2 regions of the Rhizobium sp. 10N414 genome follow, and region 1 is predicted to be linked to the other one. Evidence: predicted binding sites of a transcription regulator. Region 1 holds the regulator's gene; the other holds the start of a gene.
What was found. Region 1 encodes PhoB, which activates phosphate uptake and scavenging genes when phosphate is short. Its sites were predicted from a motif close to TGTCATNNANCTGTCAT; they were not measured.

Region 1 (7,311 bases):
CGACCGACTCGTCAAACCCTGATGTCGCCTACGTCCCGGCCGACATCTATAAGGCTCTGGCTGCCCAGGTCGTTGTTGACGGCAAGCTCGTCGCCAACCCTTACAAGAAGTGGTCGGAAGTCAACCCGGCACTCCCGGCTGTTGACATTGCTGCCTACATCCCGGGCGAAAAGCACGGCACCCGCGAAGTCTTCGAACAGAACGTTCTTGCTGCTGGCTGCAAGGCTTCCGGCGCTCTCGACGTCATCAAGGCTTCGATCTCTGACGCCGCCGCTCAGACCAAGGCTTGCGTCGCAGTCCGTAAGGACGGCGCTGCTGTCGACATCGACGGTGACTATCCGGAAACGCTGGCACGCATCGCTGCCAACAAGACCGGCGTTGGCGTCTTCGGCCTTTCCTTCTATGAAAACAACGCCGACAAGCTGAAGGTTGCGACCGTCAACGGTATCGTTCCGTCGACCGAAACCATCTCCGACGGCACGTACCCGGTTTCCCGTCCGCTGTTCTTCTACGTCAAGAAGGCACACCTCGGCGTCATCCCGGGCCTGAAGGAATACGTCAACTTCTTCGTATCCGAACAGATGATCGGACCGGACAGCCCGCTCGTCGAGTACGGCCTCGTTGCCGCTCCGGACGGTGAGCGCGACGCGATCCGCAAGGGCGTTGAAGACGGCAAGACTATGTAAGGACTTTGCCGGCGCGATCACCAGATCGCGCCGGCTTTGCCTTGTTCCGCCAAGTCGGGACGGGGTCTGAACTTCTGCAAGTTTGAGAGCCGGATCGGTCCGCCTGCCGTTTCCGCTTTTGGGGTCAAAGGGCCTGGGACCTAAACGAATGGGTACATCCATCATACTCTTGTGTCTCGTGGTGCTTGGCGCCGTTGCTTTCATCGCAGCGCGCAGCCGTGCTACGGCACTTGCCGGGGGCAAGTCCTCCGCGCTGCATTCGCGACCGGGCTACTATGGCGCCTATGCCGCCATCTGGGCGGTGCTGCCGGCACTTATCGTGCTGTGCGCCTGGCTGCTGATCAGCCCTTCGATCATTGAGTCTTCTGTCCGTGGCACTTTCCCGGATGACGTCAAGGCGCAGCCGGCCGCGCAGCAGAACCTGAATTACGGGATGGTCAGCGCGATTGCGCGCGGCTTGCCGCTCCTCACCCCGGAGGAGATCAGCGGTGCTGCCAGCGATCCGGCTGGCCTCCAGGCAAAGCTTGCTGCAAAGGGCGTTCCGCTGGCCGGCCAGCCGCAGCCATACATGATCGACGCAGCGCAAAAGCTGAACGAAGAATCGGCTTCCAGCCGCCTCGTCATGACGGCGGTCGTCCTCATCCTTGCCGTTGCCGGCGCATTCTATGCGCTTCGTGAAGTCGCTCCGCGATTCCGTGCACGCAACCGCGTCGAACGTGTCATGCTTTGGGGCCTGCTCCTGGCGTCCTCGATCGCCATCCTGACGACGATCGGTATCGTTCTGTCAATGCTGACGGAAGCCGCGCATTTCTTCGCGGTCGTTCCTGCTGCAGACTTCTTCTTCGGTACGGTCTGGGATCCGCGCTTTGCTGGTGCCGGCGGCTCGTCCTTCGGGCAATTCGGCCTGATACCGCTGCTGCTAGGCACGCTTTACATCGGCTTCGTTGCGATGCTGGTGGCGGTGCCTGTCGGCCTGTTCGCGGCGATCTACATGGCGGAATACGCGGCCCCCGCGGTGCGATCGATCGCAAAGCCGCTGCTCGAAGTGCTCGCTGGTATTCCGACGATTGTTTACGGCTTTTTCGCCCTCGTCACGGTCGGCCCCTTCCTCCGCGACCTGTCTTCGCAGGTAAACGGCCTCCTTACCGGCAATTATGCGAACTTTATTCAGGCGCAGAGCGTTCTGACAGCGGGTATCGTCATGGGCATCATGCTGATCCCATACGTTTCGTCGCTCTCCGACGATATCATCACCGCTGTGCCGCGTGCGCTCCGCGATGGTTCGCTCGGTCTCGGTGCGACGCGTTCGGAGACAATCAAGAAGGTGGTGCTTCCCGCGGCGCTGCCCGGCATCGTCGGCGCGCTTCTGATGACTGCATCGCGCGCCATCGGCGAAACCATGATCGTAGTGCTGGCGGCGGGTGTCGCAGCGCGCATCCAGGTCAACCCGTTCGAGCCAATGACGACAGTCACTGTCAAGATAGTCAATCAGCTCACTGGTGATCTGGAGTTCACCTCGCCGCAGACGCTGGTTGCCTTCGCGCTTGGTATCACGCTGTTCTTCATCACGCTTTGCCTCAACATCTACGCGCTCTATATCGTGCGCAAATACCGGGAGCAGTACGAATGACGGATATTGTTTCTCCGGGTCAGGGCGTTGTCGTTTCGAAGGCGCCTGAACGTCGCGACATCGGCCTCAAGCGCCGCTATGCCGCCGAGCGCCGGTTCCGCATCTATGGCATCGCTGCGATCTCCTTTGGCTTGATCTTCCTGGCGGTTTTGCTGACGAGCGTCGTCAGCAAGGGCTACACGGCCTTCCTGCAGACGGCGATCACGCTGCCGATCGAGTTCAGCGAGAAAACCATCGACCCGAACAACAAGCGCGCAACGGATCCGTCCGTGCTGATCGCGGCCAATTATTCGGTTCTCATCCGCGACGCGATGGTCAAGACGCTGAACCTCAATGCATCGAGCCGTCCCGAGGTGCGTGACGCGACCGCTATGATCTCCAAGGGCGCGCCGATCCAGCTGCGCGACATGGTCGTTGCCGATCCGTCGCTCATCGGCAGGACAGTCAACATCACCCTGCTTGCAGACGCCAACGTTGACTCCGCCAACAAGGGTCAGATTGACCTCAAGGTCGACGAGAAGAACCGCAAGGTGAACGACAGGCAGGTTGGCTGGATGAACCAGCTGGCGGAAACCGGTGCGCTGCACAAGAAATTCAACACCGGGCTCTTCGTCAACGGCAACTCCAGCCGTCCCGAGGCCGCCGGTCTTGGTGTCGCCCTGGTTGGCTCGCTTTATCTGATGTTGATCGTGCTCGTCCTTTCCCTGCCGATCGGCGTTGCCGCTTCGATTTACCTCGAGGAATTTGCACCGAAGAACAAGCTGACGGACCTGATCGAGGTCAACATCAACAACCTCGCGGCGGTTCCCTCCATCGTCTACGGTCTGCTCGGTCTTGCTGTTTTCATCAACTTCGCCGGCTTGCCGCGTTCAGCGTCGCTGGTTGGTGGTCTGGTACTGACCCTGATGACCTTGCCCACGATCATCATCGCGACCCGCGCAGCGCTTCGCGCCGTCCCGCCATCGATCCGCTCGGCCGCGCTCGGCCTCGGCGCCTCCAAGATGCAGATGGTCTTCCACCACGTCCTGCCGCTTGCGATGCCCGGCATCCTGACCGGCACGATTATCGGTCTGGCGCACGCGCTCGGGGAGACGGCGCCGCTGCTTTTGATCGGCATGGTCGCTTTCGTCGCGAATGCTCCGGCGACGCCCATGGAGCCTTCGACGGCCCTGCCGGTGCAGGTCTACATGTGGGCCAATGAAGCCGAGCGCGCCTTCGTCGAGCGGACCTCCGGCGCCATTATCGTCCTGCTCCTATTCCTGATCCTCATGAACCTCGGAGCCATCCTCTTGCGTCGTCGCTTTGAGCGCCGCTGGTAAACGGAGTAAACATTATGAACATGTTGACGGAAGCAGCAGTTGAGAAAGCGGTTGATCAGAAGATGAACACCATTCCCTACAAGATGATCGGCCAGGACGTCTCCGTTTACTACGGCGAGAAGCGCGCGCTGTTCGACGTGAAGCTGAACATCCGTGAAAACACGGTGACCGCCCTGATTGGCCCATCCGGTTGCGGCAAGTCCACCTTCCTGCGCAGCCTGAACCGCATGAACGACACGATCGACGGTTGCCGCGTCACTGGCAAGATCACGCTCGATGGCGAAGATATCTACGATCCGGATATCGACGTTGTGGAGCTTCGCGCGCGTGTAGGCATGGTGTTCCAGAAGCCCAACCCGTTCCCGAAGACGATCTACGAAAACGTCGCCTACGGTCCGCGTATCCATGGGCTCGCCAAGTCGAAGGCCGACATGGACCAGATCGTCGAACACAGCCTGCAGCGCGCCGGCCTCTGGAATGAGGTGAAGGATCGCGTTCACGAAGCTGGCACCGGTCTTTCCGGTGGTCAGCAGCAGCGCCTCTGCATCGCCCGCGCCGTCGCCGTCAGCCCCGAAGTCATCCTGATGGACGAGCCATGCTCGGCACTCGATCCGATTGCAACGGCCAAGGTCGAGGAGCTCATCCACGAGCTCCGCGAGAACTACACGATTGTCATCGTGACGCACTCGATGCAGCAGGCCGCCCGTGTTTCGCAGCGCACAGCCATGTTCCACCTTGGCAACCTCGTCGAGGAGAATGACACCGACAAGATGTTCACCAACCCGGACGATCCGCGCACCCAGGACTACATCATGGGCCGCTTCGGTTGATCGGCCGTCTCGGTAGCACTTACGATATTCAAGGATGAGCCCTATGGCATCGACACATATCTTTTCTGCCTACGACGATGATTTGAAGTTCCTGTCCCGCCGTATCTCGGAAATGGGCGGCTTGGCCGAGCAGATGGTCTCGGATGCCGTACGCGCGCTCGTAAACGGCGATACGGCTCTTGCCCAGAAGGTCATCTCGGACGATGTGATCCTCGACCACGCGGAGCGCGAGATCGGCGACAAGGCGATCGTCACGATCGCCCGCCGCCAGCCCATGGCGGCCGATCTTCGCGAGATCATGGGCTCCATCCGCATCGCGGCAGACCTGGAGCGCGTCGGCGACCTGGGCAAGAACACTGCCAAGCGCGTCATTGCCGTACAGAGCGCCGGCGTGCCGCGCAAGCTCGCCCGCGGCCTCGAGCACCTGTCCGAGCTCGCCCTCGTCCAACTCAAGGAAGTCCTCGACGTCTACACGAGCCGTGCTGCCGACAAAGCAAAATCGGTCCGTGAGCGCGACGAGGAAATCGACGCGATGTACACCTCGCTGTTCCGTGAAATGCTCACCTACATGATGGAAGATCCGCGCAACATCACCAGCTGCACGCATCTTCTGTTCTGCGCCAAGAACATCGAGCGCATCGGCGACCACGCCACCAACATTGCCGAAACGATCTACTACATGGCCACCGGTGCCCAGCCGGAAGGCGAACGTCCGAAGGACGATACCGCCAACACCGTCGGCGCAGTCACTGAATAGTCATTCCGCGACCGCGCCCCCAGGAGACCGAAACGAATGATCCCTAAAGTAGCTGTCGTTGAAGACGAAGAAGCGCTGAGCGTGCTTCTCCGCTATAACCTTGAGGCCGAAGGCTTTGAGGTCGATACCATCCTGCGCGGCGACGAGGCCGAGATCCGGCTTCAGGAACGCACGCCGGACCTTCTCATCCTCGATTGGATGTTGCCGGGCGTGTCTGGCATCGAGCTCTGCCGCCGCCTGCGCATGCGGCCGGAAACCGAGCGCCTGCCGATCATCATGCTGACCGCCCGTGGCGAGGAAAGCGAACGGGTTCGCGGCCTCTCGACCGGTGCTGACGATTACGTCGTCAAGCCGTTCTCGACGCCGGAGCTTGTCGCTCGCGTCAAGGCGATGCTGCGTCGTGCCAAGCCCGAGGTGCTCTCGACGCTGCTGAAGTGCGGCGATATCGAGCTGGATCGCGAGACGCACCGCGTTCACCGCAAGAGCCGCGAAGTCCGCCTCGGCCCGACCGAATTCCGCCTTCTCGAGTTCTTGATGGCATCGCCCGGCCGCGTCTTCTCGCGCTCGCAGTTGCTCGACGGCGTCTGGGGTCACGACATCTATGTCGACGAGCGTACTGTTGACGTCCATGTCGGCCGCCTGCGCAAGGCTTTGAACTTGCCCAACATGCAGGACGTCATCCGCACCGTGCGCGGTGCCGGCTATTCGATGGAAGCCTGATCCTTTCAGGCGAGAGCCTGAGAGGTCTTTCCCTTACAACGAAAAACGGGCCCGCGAGGGCCCGTTTTCTTTATTCCTTATCCGGCTTCCGGGTCAGGCGACCCGGTTAGCGGCCTTGCGGCGCTCGTTGACCGGCTGGTAGGCCATGCGCTGATGATACGTGCAATACGGGGAAGAGTCCGGGGACTCGCAACCGCAGAAGTGGAAGTCGTCATTGAGCGGATCGCCGACCGGCCACTTGCAGGTGCGCTCGGTGAGCTCGGTGAGGCCAAGGCGGCGAGAAATCGGAACGATTACATTTGCGGCCGGACGGAAGCGGACTTCCTCCACCGTATCGATTTCGATCTCTTCCTTGAGCATCGTCGCGCCCTGTTGGCGGGTAACGGTGCGTGTGGTGATCCGCGAGGCGTAGTTCGTGGCGCGGGGCGCCGAAGTCGTGCGCTTGGGGGTTCTGACGGTGGTCGTCGAACCGCCGGCCTTGGCACGGCCGGGCAGACTCAAACGATGGACTTTACCAATGACGGCGTTACGACTTACACCGCCAAGTTGTGCTGCGATCTGGCTGGCGCTCAGGCCTTCGGACCACAGCTTCTTCAGTTTTTCAACGCGCTCGTCTGTCCAGTTCATGCCCCTGTCTCCGCCTTATTAGCGTTGGTGTAGGCAGAATCCTTCACCGTTGCCACGGACGTATCCGAGGCAAGAAACGCTTACTCAAATTTTGGTGACTAGTTCCGCCGCATGCAGCCTAGTAATTGAGTTTTAACCTAGTGTGAGGCCGACTCCGTGACAAGAGTCGGTTGAATCTCGGGGAATCGATTTTCAAGTTTTCCCCAACTTGCTGGGCGTGAGAGTCATTTATGCAACATAGTTGTTGATAGGTCGAGCGCCTCGGGATGGCTGCTTGACGCATGCAGCGAAACCTCAGTTTTGTTGACATTGCAGTGCGAAAAGTAAATAGTGCTGCTCGCCGCCGAAAGGCGGCATTTTTAATTTTCCGGACCTGCTTTCCTTAGCCGGAGTCCGGCTGCTGATGATTGCTGATAGGAGATCGCGCCATGGCTGAAGCCGCGCTTTACGACACCTACTCTCGTGCCCCGCTGCGGTTCGAGCGAGGAGAAGGCGTGTGGCTGATCAGCGAAACGGGCGAGCGATATCTTGATTTCGGCGCGGGCGTTGCCGTCACCTCCGTTGGCCACAGCCATCCGCATGTGGTTGGCGCGCTGAAGGAGCAGGCCGACAAGGTCTGGCATCTGTCCAACATCTATGAGATCCCGGGTCAGGAAACACTGGCAAAGCGGCTGACCGATGCGACCTTCGCCGATAAGGTGTTCTTCACGAACTCCGGCGCGGAAGCCTTGGAATGCGCGAT
Region 2 (7,311 bases), on a different contig from region 1:
GCAGCGCTGCAGCTGGTCTCTGAGGGTTATCTCAATACCCAGGCGCGCGGCGCAGCGCATGGCGAAATCGGCCAGACGCAGTTCCTGCCGCGCAATGTCGTGCGCTTCGGCGCCGATGGCGACGGCGACGGCCGCGTCGATATGGTCGGTTCTCGCGCTGACGCGCTCGCCTCGACTGCCAACTTCCTGAAGGGCCATGGCTGGCAGGCCGGTGCGGGTTATCAGCCGGGCGAGCCCAACTTCGCGGCCATCGCCGGCTGGAACGCGGCGACGGTCTACCAGCAGGCGATCGCCTACATTGGCCAGCAGATCGACGGAAATTGAGAACAGCTTAGCGTAAGCCAAAAGCGCCGAACCGAGTTCGGCGCTTTTTTGTTTTGGACTTAGACGTCCGGGCGAATGAAGTCGCGAGTTTCGGAATCCATCACCCAGAGTTCGCCGGTCGAGATGTCGAACCAGGCACCGTGAAGCGCGATCTTGCCTTCCTCCTCCAATGCCTTGATGTTCGGGAAGGTCCTGAGATTCTCAATGGAGTTGCGGATCGATACGCGCTCGAGAGCGGTCTGACGCTCAGAAGGCGTCATGACATCGTTGGCGCCGATCTGCTCTGCCGCAGGCTTCACGAGCGACATCCAGCGTCCAATAAAGTCACCGGGTGACAGGGGTTCTGCACTTGGATCGAGAGCGGCCCTGATGCCCCCACAGCGCCCGTGACCCATGACAACGATATCTGCAACCTTCAGAGCCTGAACCGCAAATTCCAGCGCAGCCGAGGTGGCATGGAAATGGCCGTCCGGCTCGTAGGGCGGCACCATATTGGCCACGTTGCGGATGACGAACAGTTCGCCGGGACCGGCATCGAAGATCAGCTCGGGGGCTGCGCGCGAATCCGAACAGGCGACCACCAGCGTACTTGGGTTTTGGCCGTGCTCGGCCAGCGCTTTATAGCGATCGCGGGCGTCCGTGTAACGCCCGTTCATAAAGTTGCGGTAACCGTCGAGAAGGGTGTTTGGAAAACGCTGCATGATCTTCGATTACAGCTTGCGCCCGGCAAGATCAATATCGCACTGCAAGATAGGAAGCGTCGTTAGCCCTTGCGCCTTTGGGCCGGATGCATCAAGCGCCGCATCTGGACCATCGCCATCGGCGATGCCAGGCTCGATGAGTCGCTTGCCAGCGTCAATTCATCGCTGCCCCGCTTCACGGCGCGGGCAAGCACCTCGTAGACGCTTGCCGTTGCAAGCTGAAGCGCCTTCTCGTCCTCCATGCCGGAAAGAAGTCGCGACAGAAACAGCGCGGCAAGAAGATCTCCGAGACCATTCGGCGGCTTGTCGATAAGGCGGTGTTCCGCCAGCAGCGCGTGACGGCCCGAGAGATAGAGGTTCCCCGTGCCACCGGCCATCATCGGCACCGCTGACGTCACCAGCATACGGGAGGGCCCCAGCGACAGGGCGGCGTCCATAATCGCCGTATTGTCCTCCAGCGGGGCGCCTGCAAGCCAGGCCAGTTCGTATCGATTGGGCGTCGCTAGCGACGCCAGTGGGATCAGATAATCTCTGATCGCCTCTGCCGTTGTCTGTGGTACGTAGAGACCGCCCAGATCCCCCATGACCGGATCGCAGACATAGAGCAGGTCCGGCTTGCGCTCTCGCAAAGCCGTTACGAGCCGGGCAACCGAGCGCGCCTGCGCGGCATTGCCGAAATAGCCGGAAAGAACCGCCTTCACCTCGCCGATCCAGGGCGCGCGAATGAGATCGTCGATGGCCGCCTCAAAATCGCTTTCGGTGAACGTTAGTCGCGTCGACCGACCGTGACCGGGATGCCACGGAAGCACGATCGTCGGCAGCGCCCAGACCTGATGACCAAGCGTCTCTAGTGCAAAGACCGCTGCACGATTTCCGACGGAGCCGCGCACAACGTGGCTGGAGATAACGATGACAGTTCCTGCGGCATTTTCCGACATGATGCTCGACTCGGCTTCCAATGAGTGTTGATCCCCTTTTTGCGGCTTCACTGTCAACTGCCCTTCATGCAGGCATGCCAACGTCGCCCCTCAAGAATTTCCACATACTCACGGCGAACCAAAAATCTTTCGAAAATTTGCGTCCCGGCGGCTAAAAACGCATGAAAGCTGCCTCGGGATGCCGTCTTTTAGAGATTCTTTCGTCAAATCTTCTGCTAACTTGCGCCAAATCGAGGAGATGAGGAGTATCTGCGATGGCTGGCCGAAACAATCCGAAGCGCGAAAAACAACTGGAGAGCGCGACCAAGATCGCGGCGGCAACAGGGGAAGCCTACCTCAATCCCGAGTTCCTGTTCGGCCGTGCCAGCGGCGACGACCTGGAACGCTACACACCGGAGATGCTGGCACTCTCGGCCATCCATTCCACCAAGGAACTCGCGGCCTGGGGCAGCAATTCAGCTCGGATCACCATCGAGACCATCGCCGATGTGGAGCCCGACGGCGTTGCCGTATCCGTTCTCACGGTCACCGACCACAACATGCCGTTCCTGTATGAATCGGTAATGGGCGAAGTCACCAGCAGCTATCGCGACCTCTACATGGCCGTGCACCCGATCCTGGTGATGGAGGACGGCAAAGCGCCGGAACTTTACTCCGCCGATCTCCCGAGCGAGCCAGCCAATCGCGTCAGCCATATCCAGCTGCACCTTGCCCCTTTAACGACCGCGCAGGCCGCAGACCTCATCAAGCGGATAAAGACGGTGGTCGAGCAGGTGCGCGTGACGGTTTCCGACTGGAGGCCGATGCTGGACAAGCTCGGAACCGTGATCGATGAACTTTCCGCTTACAATGCCAGCCGCCGGAAAGCGGAACGGGATGAAGCGCTTGCCTTCCTGACGTGGCTGCGCGACGCGAACTTCACCTTCCTCGGAATGCGCGAATATGTCTATTCCGGCAAGGGCGCGAGCGCGAAGGTTGAGCGCGACAAGGGCACCGGCCTCGGTATTCTTTCGAACCCCGACGTCCTCGTTCTGCGCACCGGCAAGGACGCCGTTACGACCACGCCTGAAATTCTGGCTTTCCTCGATGGTCCGGATTTCCTGATCGTCACCAAGGCCAACGTCAAGTCGATTGTCCATCGCCGCGCCTATATGGACTATGTCGGTGTCAAGCGCTTCGATGCCAACGGGAATGTGACCGGCGAGTTGCGCATCGTCGGTCTCTTCACCTCGACCGCCTACACGTCGCTCGCCAGCGATATCCCGTTGCTCCGCTCCAAGATCGAACGAGTGAAGGAACATTTCGGCTTTGACCCCATGAGCCACTCCGGCCGCATGTTGGACAACACGCTGGAATCCTATCCGCGCGACGACCTCTTCCAGATCGATACGACGCTTCTGGCGAGCTTTGCCGAACAGATCAATGATCTCGCCGATCGGCCGCGCGTGCGGGCGCTGCCGCGCATCGATCACTTCGATCGTTTCGTTTCCGTGATCGTCTATGTGCCGCGCGAAGAATACGATTCGATCGTGCGTGAGAAGATCGGAGCCTATCTGAAGACCGTCTATGACGGCCGTGTCTCGGCCTACTACCCGGCCTTCCCTGAAGGCGGCGTTGCGCGCGTCCATTTCATCATCGGCCGGTCCGGGGGCAAAACCCCACGCGTGCCACAGGGAAAGCTGGAGGAGGCCATCCGCGCGATCACCGCGCGCTGGGATGACCGCTTCGAGGCGCTTGCCGGACCGAAGGCGCCGCGCCTGCAGGTAAGCCATGCCTTCCAGGATCTCTTCCCGCCGGAAGAGACCTACTATGATCTCGAGGACATCGCCGCCTGCGCGGCTGGCGAACCCATCCGTATTGCGTTCTACACGCGGGAAAAGGATGGGATCGAACTGCTGTGCCTGAAGATTTTCCATTCCGGCGGCCAGCTCGCTTTGTCCCGCCGCGTGCCATTGCTTGAAAACCTCGGCTTTAATGTCATCAGCGAAGGAACATTCGATATTGATGTCACCCTGCCAGGCGGCTCGGAAAAGCTGGTCGTGCTGCACGACATGGAGCTCGAGGCCCGAGGCGGTATCGAGATCGACCTTCACCGCCACGGAGCAACCTTGGAAGAAGCCTTCCTTGCAGCGTTCGGCGGGCTGATTGACAATGACAACTTCAACCGCCTGATCGTATCGGCGGGTCTGACCGCACGCGAAACCAGCGTTCTTCGCGCCTACGCACGCTATCTGCGCCAGGCCGGCATCCCTTATTCGCTCGACTATATTGCAACGACGCTCGATAAATACCCGGCAATCGCGGCGATGATCTTCCGGCTGTTCCACGACACGCTTGATCCCAAGATCACCGACAAGGCGCGGATGAAGAAGGCAAGCGAACAGCACGAAAAGATCGAAGCAGCACTCTCCGACGTGCCGAGCCTCGATGACGATCGGATCCTGCGGCGCTACGTCAACGTCGTGGACGCAACCCTGAGAACCAACTACTTCCAGCGCAATCCGGACGGCTCCCCGAAAGCGATGCTGGCCTTCAAGCTTGATCCCAATCTGGTCGACGGGTTGCCGGAACCCCGACCATTCCGCGAGATGTTCGTCTATGGCGTCGAAGTCGAGGGCGTGCACCTGCGCTTCGGCAAGGTGGCGCGTGGTGGCTTGCGTTGGTCCGATCGTGCGGAAGACTATCGCACCGAAGTCCTCGGGCTCGTGAAGGCACAGCAGGTCAAGAATGCCGTTATCGTGCCAGTCGGTGCAAAGGGCGGCTTCTATCCGAAGAAGCTCCCGATCGGGGGCAACCGGGATGAGATCTTCAACGCCGGCCGCGAAGCCTACAAAACCTATATCCGCACGCTGTTGTCGATCACCGACAACATCAGTGGCGCCGATATCGTGCCGCCGAAGGACACGGTAAGGCTTGACGGCGACGATCCCTATTTTGTCGTGGCCGCCGACAAGGGGACGGCCACATTCTCGGATACCGCCAATGCGCTCGCCCAGGAGGCCGGCTTCTGGCTGGACGATGCCTTCGCCTCGGGTGGCTCGGCTGGCTACGATCACAAGAAGATGGGCATCACCGCCCGTGGTGCTTGGGAAACCGTGAAGCGCCACTTCCGCGAAATGGACATCGACATCCAGACCACGCCGTTCACCGTTGCGGGCGTCGGCGACATGTCCGGCGATGTGTTCGGCAACGGCATGTTGCTGTCGCCAAAAATCCGGCTGGTCGCCGCTTTCGACCATCGTGATATTTTCATCGACCCCGACCCGAATATGGAAAAGACGCTTACCGAGCGCCGGCGGCTTTTCAATCTGGCCCGATCGAGCTGGCAGGATTTCGACAAGGGGGTCCTTTCGAAAGGCGGCATGGTCATTTCGCGATCGGCGAAGTCCGTGACGCTGACGCCGGAAGCGGTAGCCGCAATCGGTATAGACAAGGCCGTTGCGACGCCTTTCGAAATCATAACGGCCATTCTGAAGAGCCCCGTCGATTTGCTGTGGTTCGGCGGTATCGGCACCTACGTCAAAGCGCCGTCTGAAACAGACGCCGAGGTCGGCGATCGCGCCAATGACCCCATTCGTGTCGCGGCGGAAGACGTGCGCGCCAAGGTGATCGGCGAGGGCGCGAATCTTGGCGTCACGCAGAAGGGACGTATCGCCTATGGCCTGAGAGGCGGGCGCTGCAATTCCGACGCAATCGACAATTCGGCCGGCGTCAACACGTCGGACGTCGAGGTCAACATCAAGATCGCTCTTGCCGCGGCAATGCACGATAACCGTCTCACACGGGCGAAGCGCGACCAGCTGCTGTCGTCCATGACCGACGAGGTCGGCAAGCTTGTGCTCCGGAACAACTATCTGCAGTCTCTGGCGATTTCGCTGACCGAGCGTAAGGGTACAGCCAACGGGCTGGAACTTGCCCGGCTCATGACGGTGCTCGAAGGCGCCAAGCAATTGAACCGCAAGGTCGAGACGCTACCCGACGACACCGTCCTTGCTGAGCGCTATGCAGCAGGCAAGCCTCTGACGAGACCCGAGATTGGTGTTCTGCTTTCCTATGCCAAGATCGTCTTGTTTGACGCTCTGGCCGCTAGTGATTTGCCTGATGATCCCTATTTCGCTGCGACGCTTTCCAACTACTTCCCCGCAAAAATGCGCAAGACGAACGCGTCCGATATCGACGCCCATCGTCTGAAACGGGAGATCATTGCCACGGTGCTCGCCAACGAGGCCATTAACCGCGGCGGCCCCGGCTTCGCCGTTAGCATGATGGATGCCACGGCGGCATCCGCGCCGGAGGTCGTTCGGGCGGCAATCATTGCCCGTGATGGCTTCGATCTCGGACGCCTTTGGACGGACACGGATGCGTTGGACGGCAAGATCGGCGGCCAGATGCAGAACCGCATCTACGAAGAGATCAGCCACACCTTCACCGTCCTGACGCGCCTCCTTCTGAAGACACAGATGGCCAAGGGCGATATCGCCACCACTATTGAGAGGCTTCAGGCAGCCCTCAAGAAGCTCAAGCCGATATTCGCCAACCAGACAGTGCCCGAGCTTGAGGCACGTCAGCAGGAGTATCGCGAGGCTGGGGTGCCGGATAAGCTGGCCGCCGAGATTTCGGGGCTGCTTGGCTTTGCGCTGGTACCCGAGATCATGCAGATCGCCGAACGCACGGGCGAACCGCTGGCGCGTGCCGCGGAAAGCTATTTCGCCGTCTCCCAGACATTCCGGATCGGACGGTTGCTCGCCGCCGGATCTCGCATCGTCACGGCCGACCACTACGAAAATCTGGCGTTGGCGCGCAGCATCGACCAGATCGCAAGCGCGAGACGCGATATCGTGATTTCGGCACTTGCTAACCATGGGAAGGACAAGCTTCCGGTCCAGGCTTGGCACGCCGGCGATCGCATCAGGATCAACCGGATTGCCGAGGAATTGTCTGGGTTGAGTGACAGCGGCGATCCGAACCTTGCCCGGATCACGGTTGCCGCAGGCCTGTTGACTGACCTTGCGCGAGACGGAACGAGGTGAGAGAGTTCCGCTCGGAATCAGGAGCGGACTGTGAATCGCATCGACTGGACGGGAACTCAGCCGGCTAGGGCATCGGAGAAGGGCATCTGGGGCTGGATGCTCTTCGACTGGGCAGCTCAGCCGTTCTTCACTGTTGTAACGACCTTCATTTTCGGCCCTTACTTCGTGTCCCGGCTGACGGCCGATCCGGTCTCTGCCCAGACGATGTGGAGCAACATGGCGACGATCTCCTCGGTGATCATTGCCATCTTGTCGCCTGTCCTCGGGTCGATCGCGGATCAATCCGGCGCGCGAAAGCCGTGGATCGCCTTCTTCGCC

Region 2: AC1DE4_RS10385 (NAD-glutamate dehydrogenase) is a predicted target of PhoB. The motif match lies at 2,015-2,031, and genes of this name have one in related genera.

Annotation. Positions count from the first base shown of each region.
Region 1 is NZ_JBFTIN010000001.1:141,981-149,291, reverse strand. Features, by position in the region: gene AC1DE4_RS00775 (substrate-binding domain-containing protein) at 1-686, shown strand, start outside; gene pstC (phosphate ABC transporter permease subunit PstC) at 835-2,316, shown strand; gene pstA (phosphate ABC transporter permease PstA) at 2,313-3,635, shown strand; gene pstB (phosphate ABC transporter ATP-binding protein PstB) at 3,650-4,465, shown strand; gene phoU (phosphate signaling complex protein PhoU) at 4,509-5,222, shown strand; gene phoB (phosphate regulon transcriptional regulator PhoB) at 5,259-5,942, shown strand; gene AC1DE4_RS00745 (GcrA family cell cycle regulator) at 6,036-6,569, opposite strand; gene AC1DE4_RS00740 (aspartate aminotransferase family protein) at 6,998-7,311, shown strand, end outside.
Region 2 is NZ_JBFTIN010000008.1:95,822-103,132, forward strand. Features, by position in the region: gene AC1DE4_RS10370 (lytic murein transglycosylase) at 1-324, shown strand, start outside; gene AC1DE4_RS10375 (carbonic anhydrase) at 384-1,025, opposite strand; gene pdxY (pyridoxal kinase PdxY) at 1,088-1,963, opposite strand; gene AC1DE4_RS10385 (NAD-glutamate dehydrogenase) at 2,218-6,993, shown strand; gene AC1DE4_RS10390 (MFS transporter) at 7,024-7,311, shown strand, end outside.